2 linked regions of the Methylorubrum populi genome follow. The protein of the gene in region 2 interacts with the protein of the main gene of each other region in a pairwise test. Links are inferred from orthologs where the notes say so. Each region holds a gene or a part of one and is shown on either strand. Other genes may lie near its edges.

Region 1 (3,604 bases), 210 kb from region 2 along the record:
CTCTGGGCGAGCGCCGGCGCCGACAGGATCAGGCTGCCGAGGAGGGCGCTCAGAGCGGCCCGGCGGAGGGGAGAGGGGGATCGCATCGGTCGGCTCCTTCGAGACTTCCCGCAGGCTTCGGCCGCCGGCCGGGCTCGCGGCGGGGCCACCCGGCGGTTGCAGGATCTGAAGGGCCAATCCCAGCCGATGGCCAAGGTTCCCCTTGTCGAGCCTCCCCTCGTCGGGGATTTGCCCGGAGGCCTCAGCCGCGCTTGCGCCCGCCGCCGCCCTTGTAGCGGGGCTTCTGACCGCCGAGCCCCTGCGTCGAGCGCGCCTTCGGCCGCTCCTGCCAGGGCACGGCCCCGGCCGGCAATTCGCGGTCGGTGCCCGGCCCCATATTGTCCAGCGACGGCTTCGAGATCCGGCTGCCCTTCTGCCCGTAGCGCCCGGCCTCGCGCTCGACGTCGCTCTGGCGGGCCATGGGATCGTCGGAGACCAGGAGTTCGGTGGCCTGGAGGCGCTTGAGCTCGTCGCGCAGCCGCGCGGCCTCCTCGAAGTCGAGATCGGCGGCCGCCGCGCGCATCCGCTTCTCGAGATCGGCCATGACGGCCTTGAGGTTGTGGCCGACGGTGATCGCGTCCTTGGCCAGCCCCGTATCGACGCGGACATGGTCGCGCTCGTAGACGCTCTCGAGGATGTCGCTGATGCCGCGCTTGACCGATTGCGGCGTGATGCCGTGCTCGGCGTTGTAGGCGAGCTGCTTCTGGCGGCGGCGCTCGGTCTCCGCCATCGCCCGCTCCATCGAGCCGGTGATGGTGTCGGCGTAGAGGATGCAGCGGGCCTCGGCGTTGCGCGCCGCGCGGCCGATGGTCTGGATCAGCGAGGTCTCGGAGCGCAGAAAGCCCTCCTTGTCGGCATCGAGGATGGCCACCAGCGCGCATTCGGGGATGTCGAGGCCCTCGCGCAGCAGGTTGATGCCGATCAGGACGTCGAAGGCGCCGAGCCGGAGATCGCGGATGATCTCGATGCGCTCCAGGGTGTCGATGTCGGAGTGCATGTAGCGCACCCGCACCGAGTTCTCGTGCAGATACTCGGTGAGATCCTCGGCCATGCGCTTGGTCAGCGTGGTGACCAGGGTGCGGTAGCCGGCCTGGGCCACGGCGCGGACTTCTCCGAGAAGATCGTCGACCTGGGAGCGGGCCGGGCGGATCTCGATCACCGGATCGACGAGGCCGGTGGGGCGGATCACCTGCTCGGCGAACACGCCCGCCGTGCGCTCCATCTCCCACTTGGCGGGCGTGGCCGAGACGTGGATCGATTGCGGGCGCATCGCGTCCCATTCCTCGAACCGCAAGGGGCGGTTGTCGAGGCAGGAGGGCAGGCGGAAGCCGTACTCGGCGAGTGTCGCCTTGCGGCGGAAGTCGCCGCGATACATGCCGCCGATCTGCGGCACGGTGACGTGGCTCTCGTCGGTGAAGACGAGGGCGTTGTCGGGCAGGTACTCGAACAGGGTCGGCGGCGGCTCGCCGGGCTTGCGGCCGGTGAGGTAGCGCGAATAGTTCTCGATGCCGTTGCAGGCCCCCGTCGCCTCGATCATCTCGATGTCGAAGGTGCAGCGCTGCTCCAGCCGCTGCGCCTCGATGAGGCGGCCCATCCGGGTCAGCTCCTCGACGCGCTGTTTCAGCTCCGTCTTGATGCCCTTGATCGCCTGCTGCAGGGTCGGGCGCGGCGTGACGTAGTGCGAGTTCGCGTAGACCTTCACGAACTTCAACTCGTTGAGCTTCTTGCCCGTCAGCGGATCGAACTCGACGATGGATTCGATCTCGTCGCCGAACAGGCCGATGCGCCAGCCGCGGTCCTCCAAGTGGGCCGGCCACAGCTCGATCACGTCGCCGCGCACCCGGAAGGTGCCGCGGGCGAAATCCGACTGGATGCGCTTGTACTGCAGTGCCACAAGGTCGGCGATGAGCTGGCGCTGCTCGATCCGCTCGCCGAGCGAGACGGTGAACGACATTGCCGTGTAGGTCTCGACCGAGCCGATACCGTAGATGCACGAGACCGAGGCGACGATGATGACGTCGTCGCGCTCCAAGAGGGCGCGGGTGGCCGAGTGGCGCATCCGGTCGATCTGCTCGTTGATCGAGGATTCCTTCTCGATGAACGTGTCGGACCGCGGCACGTAGGCTTCGGGTTGATAATAGTCGTAGTACGAGACGAAGTACTCGACCGCGTTGTCCGGAAAGAAGCTCTTGAACTCGCCGTAGAGCTGTGCGGCCAGCGTCTTGTTCGGAGCCAGAATCAGGGCGGGCCGCTGCGTCTCCTCGATGACTTTGGCCATCGTGAAGGTTTTTCCGGAGCCGGTGACGCCGAGCAGCACCTGATCGCGCTCGGCGATTTTGACGCCCTCCACCAGTTCGGCGATGGCCCTGGGCTGGTCGCCCGCCGGGGTGAAGTCGGATTTCAGCGTGAATTTGACGCCGCCCTCCGATTTGGCCGGGCGCTCCGGCCGGTGCGGCACCCAGGCCTCGCCGTTCTTGAACAGCGGGTTGCCCTCGGTGAGGAGCTTTTCCAGCGCCTCGACGGTGGCCGAGACGCCCTCGGTGGCGAGGGACGGCGCCTCGGGCGCGGCCTCCGGCGCCGGGCCGTCGTCGGGCGGGACCAGGCCGAGCGCCTGGGCCAGCCGCGGATCGACCTCCGCCGCGTCGCCGATGGCGAAACCCGCCTGCGGCGCCTCGGCGCAGCCGTCCTGCGCGATTTTTTTGTAAGCTTTCGCTTCGCCGGCCTCACCCTTGCGGCCGCGCCCTTTCCGGACCGGCTCCGGCGGGGACACCGGCTCGATCGCCTTCGGGCGGTTGCGGTTGAGGGCGGGGTTGAGCAGCGCGGCGAGATGCTCGTCGAGCGGCATCAGCTCCGGCCGGTCGGCCTTCGCCGTCGTCTTCGAGGTTGCCTTCGATGTCGCTTTGGAGGCCGGCTTGGCCGTCGCCTTGGCCGGGCTCACGCGCGGATTCTTGGATGCGGGCATAGCGGCAATATGGGCCCGTCGGGCGGTCTCAGGAAGAGTTCGAACGGCCCGAGATGGCCGAGACTTGCGGCCGATTGAGGTCGGGACGCGCGTCGGGGCGTTCTCATGACGGGAGACTGTTGGCGCCCGCACTTCGCACCGCCGGCAAATCCCGTTCCCAGGCCGGCTCGCCCGCGAAGCGCTCCGCCAGGTAATCGACGAAGGCGCGGGTCTTGGCCGGGCGCCGGCCCGGCGGCATCAGGGCGTGGATCGGCAGGGTCGGGCAGGGGGCGCCGAGATCGAGGGCGACGAGGGTGCCGGCGCGCAGGGCCTCCGCCACCAGGAAGGTCGGCTGGTAGACGAGCCCCAGACCGGCCACGGCCGCGGCCACCAGGGCGGCGCCGTTCGGCGCCCGCAGGGTGCCCGAGACCGGATAGGCCTGATCACCGAAGCGCCAGCCGCTCGCATCGGACAGGGTGTAGCCGAGGCAGTTATGGCCCTTCAGTTCCTCGGGTTGACGCGGCGTGCCATGCCGGTCGAGATAGCCGGGCGCGGCGCAGACCACGAGGCGGCTGGAGGCGAGGCGCCGGGCGATCAGCCCGGAATCGGCGAGCGCCCCGATCC
Region 2 (4,007 bases):
CGGGCCAGTGCCGGTGCCCCCTACGGCCGCACCTCAAGTCTCGACGTCGGGAACTATTCTACAGACCGGCCGCGAAAGACAGGGGATTGCCTTCAATCTCGGCAGTTCGGATCTCACCGTTGCGCAAAAGTCGCATTTTTGCTGCGGAGCAACGAAGCCCTTAACGATCCCTTAATGCTGTCCATCTTCGGCCAACGCAGTGCCGCGAGATGGATTCAGGTAAAATAGTACATTTTCCTCAAGCAATTGGCAGCCTAACACGGCTAGGAGGCTTCGGCAGGACGGGCCGGGCGATTGCGCAAGTGCGAATGCGGGATCGGCACTCAGCCGGGGCGGTCGCAGCCGTTCGCGGCGCGATGAACGGACCGGTGATGCGGTCCGAATCGCCGTCTCGGCCCCCGGGGCCACGGTCGCCCCGGAACCGGCCGTCATCGGGCTGTGACGTCCGTCTACTCCGCCGCCTGCCGGCCCGCGGCCGCGCCGCGGCGGCGCGCGGCCCCCACGGCTTTCGGTTTGCCGTCAACCGCCTTGGCCGCCTCCTTCGGCTTTCCGGCGGGGCGCCGGGCCAGCACCTCGCGCAGGAAGCGGCCGGTATGGCTCGCCGTGCTCGCGGCGATCTCTTCGGGCGTGCCCTGCGCCACGACGCGCCCGCCGCCGTCGCCGCCCTCGGGGCCCATGTCGATCACCCAGTCGGCGGTCTTGATCACCTCCAGGTTGTGCTCGATCACCACGACCGTGTTGCCCTGCTCGACCAGCTCGTGGAGCACCTCCATCAGCTTGGCGACGTCGTGGAAGTGCAGGCCGGTGGTGGGCTCGTCGAGGATGTAGAGGGTGCGCCCCGTGGCCCGCTTCGACAGCTCCTTCGAGAGCTTCACCCGTTGCGCCTCGCCGCCCGAGAGCGTGGTCGCCTGCTGGCCGACGCGGACGTAGTGCAGGCCGACGCGGGCCAGCGTCTCCATCTTTTCGCGGATGGACGGCACCGCCTTGAACAGGTCCGCCGCCTCCTCCACCGTCATGTCGAGCACGTCGGCGATGGACTTGTTGCGGTAGCGCACCTCCAGCGTCTCGCGGTCGTAGCGCTTGCCCTTGCACACGTCGCAGGTAACGTAGACGTCGGGCAGGAAGTGCATCTCGATCTTGATGACGCCGTCGCCCGAGCAGGCCTCGCAGCGCCCGCCCTTGACGTTGAAGGAGAAGCGCCCGGCCTGGTAGCCGCGGGCCTTGGCCTCGGGCAGGCCGGCGAACCAGTCGCGGATCGGGGTGAAGGCGCCGGTATAGGTCGCCGGGTTCGAGCGCGGGGTGCGGCCGATCGGCGACTGGTCGATGTCGATGACCTTGTCGAGATGCTCCAGCCCGTCGATCCGCTCGAACGGGGCGGGGTGCTCCAGGGCGCCGTTGAGGCGCTTGGCCGCCGCCTTGTAGAGCGTGTCGATGATGAGGGTCGACTTGCCGCCGCCGGAGACGCCGGTGATGCAGGTGAAGGTGCCGAGCGGGATCTCGGCGGTCACGTTCTTCAGGTTGTTGCCCCGCGCGCCGACCAGCCGCAGCATCCCGCGGCCGGGCTTGCGCCGGGCTTTGGGCGTGTGCACCGAGAGTTCGCCGGTGAGATACTTCGCGGTGAGCGAAGCCGGGTCCTTCAGAAGCTCTTCCGGCGTGCCCTGCGCGACGATCTCGCCGCCATGGATGCCCGCGCCCGGCCCGACATCGACCACGTAGTCGGCCTGGAGGATCGCGTCCTCGTCGTGCTCGACCACGATCACCGAGTTGCCGAGATCGCGCAGGCGCTTGAGGGTGCCGAGCAGGCGCTCGTTGTCGCGCTGGTGCAGGCCGATCGAGGGCTCGTCGAGGACGTAGAGCACGCCGGTGAGCCCCGAGCCGATCTGCGAGGCGAGGCGGATGCGCTGGCTCTCGCCGCCCGAGAGCGAGCCCGAGCCGCGCGCCAGCGTCAGGTATTCGAGGCCGACATCGACGAGGAAGGTCAGCCGGTCGCGGATCTCCTTGAGGATCCGCACCGCGATCTCGTTCTGCTTGTCGGTGAGCTTTTCAGAAATCTCCGAGAACCAGCGATGCGCCTCGCGCACGGAGAGCGCGGTGACGTCGCCGATATCCTGCCGGTCGATCTTGACCGCGAGCGCCTCGGGCTTGAGCCGCTTGCCGCCGCAGGCGGCGCAGGGCGTGGCGCTCATGAAGCGGCCGATCTCCTCGCGGGAGGCGTCGCTCTCGGTCTCCTTGTAGCGCCGCTCCAGGTTCGGGATCACGCCCTCGAACGGCTTGTTGACCGAGTAGGAGCGAAGCCCGTCATTGTAGTCGAAGCGCACCGATTCCTTGGCCGTACCGAACAGGATCACGTCGCGGGCCTGCGCCGGCAGCGCCGACCACGCGACGCTGGTCTTGAAGCCGAAATGCTTGGCCAGGGCGTCGAGGGTCTGGTCGTAATAGGGCGAGGTCGATTTCGCCCAGGGCGCCACCGCGCCGCGCTTCAGGGTGAGCGCGGGATCGGAGATCACCAGTTCGGGATCGATCCGCATCTCGTGGCCGATGCCGCCGCAGGTCGGGCAGGCGCCGAACGGATTGTTGAACGAGAACAGCCGCGGCTCGATCTCGGGGATAGTGAAGCCGGAAACCGGACAGGCGAAGCGCGACGAGAACGTGATCTTTCTCGGGGTCTCACCCTCGGGCGCGTCGGCGAATTCGATGTCGGCGATGCCGTCGGCGAGATCCAGCGCGGTCTCGAAGGAATCGGCGAGGCGGCTGGCGATGTCGTCGCGCACGACGATGCGGTCCACCACCACGTCGATGTCGTGCTTGAGCTTCTTGTCGAGCTTCGGCACGTCGTCGATCGGGTAGTACTCGCCGTCGATGCGCAGGCGCTGAAAGCCCTTCTTCTGGAACTCGGCGATCTCCTTGCGGTACTCGCCCTTGCGGCCGCGCACCACGGGCGCGAGCAGGTAGAGCCGGGTCTTCTCCGGCAATTCCAGCACCCGGTCGACCATCTGAGAGACGGTCTGGCTCTCGATCGGCTCGCCGGTGGCCGGCGAGTAGGGGATGCCGACGCGCGCCCAGAGCAGGCGCATGTAGTCGTAGATCTCGGTCACCGTGCCGACGGTGGAGCGCGGGTTCTTCGAGGTCGTCTTCTGCTCGATGGAGATGGCCGGCGAGAGCCCATCGATCTGATCGACGTCGGGCTTCGACATCATCTCCAGGAACTGGCGGGCATAGGCCGAGAGCGATTCGACGTAGCGGCGCTGCCCTTCCGCGTAGATCGTGTCGAAGGCCAGCGACGACTTGCCCGAGCCCGACAGGCCGGTGAACACCACGAATTTATCGCGGGGGATCGTCAGGTCGACGTTCTTGAGATTGTGCTCGCGGGCGCCACGCACCGAGATGACGCGGGTGTCGCGCGCGGCCGGGGCGGCCGCGTCGAACAGGGCGGCCAGCCGTGCGTCGGTCCTCGCCTCGGCCGTGTCCTGGCTTCCCACCTTATTCGTGGAGGCCTTGTTCTTGGCGTCCTTGATCTTGGCGTCCTTGATCTTGGCATCCTTGGCCGTGGTCTCGGCTTTGCGGGCTTTGGCTGTGGCCATGGGCGACGAATTCTCTGCGGCGGATCCGGGCCGCCCGGATGCGGCGCCCCCTCGATCGTTCGGACGGCAACGGGCGTGCCGCGCGGGAAAACAGTATCCGGGGACGGAGATGGGTTCCCAGCGGCTCGAAACCACTAGAACGGAACGGGTACGACGGCAACGCCGACCTGCTCTGCGCGGCGGGGAAGGCGGATCGGACGCGGTCCGCGGTGCCGGAGACCGACTGGCCGGGCCTCTGGCCTGAGCCGAACCGGATTCGGCCCCAGGCCCATCCGAGGTTCCGGCATCGCGCGTCCGCACGACTTCTGAGGTCGAGACCTTCGGGTTCGCCCAGCCATCGGCCCGCATCGTGTCGTCGATCGCGGTGGCCTGCGGATCGGCCAGGAAAGCCGGCCGGTCGGTCGCCTCAATCCGGTCCGCCGTGAG

The links.
Region 1: the proteins of uvrA (region 2) and uvrB interact in binary tests that used the Escherichia coli proteins (3 or more experiments, as listed by UniProt). The link is inferred for Methylorubrum populi from one-to-one orthologs.

The regions. Positions count from the first base shown.
Region 1 is NZ_AP014809.1:4,702,435-4,706,038, forward strand. The notes cover bases 42-3,336. They hold uvrB (excinuclease ABC subunit UvrB), read right to left. Parts: upstream 3,002-3,336; coding sequence 242-3,001; downstream 42-241. Other genes in these bases: MPPM_RS21730 (hypothetical protein), read right to left, coding at 42-86; MPPM_RS21740 (LysR family transcriptional regulator), read right to left, coding at 3,105-3,336. Outside these bases: more of MPPM_RS21730, read right to left, coding at 1-41; more of MPPM_RS21740, read right to left, coding at 3,337-3,604. UniProt on the Escherichia coli protein: The UvrABC repair system catalyzes the recognition and processing of DNA lesions. A damage recognition complex composed of 2 UvrA and 2 UvrB subunits scans DNA for abnormalities.
Region 2 is NZ_AP014809.1:4,496,646-4,500,652, forward strand. The notes cover bases 250-3,947. They hold uvrA (excinuclease ABC subunit UvrA), read right to left. Parts: upstream 3,582-3,947; coding sequence 450-3,581; downstream 250-449. UniProt on the Escherichia coli protein: The UvrABC repair system catalyzes the recognition and processing of DNA lesions. UvrA is an ATPase and a DNA-binding protein. A damage recognition complex composed of 2 UvrA and 2 UvrB subunits scans DNA for abnormalities.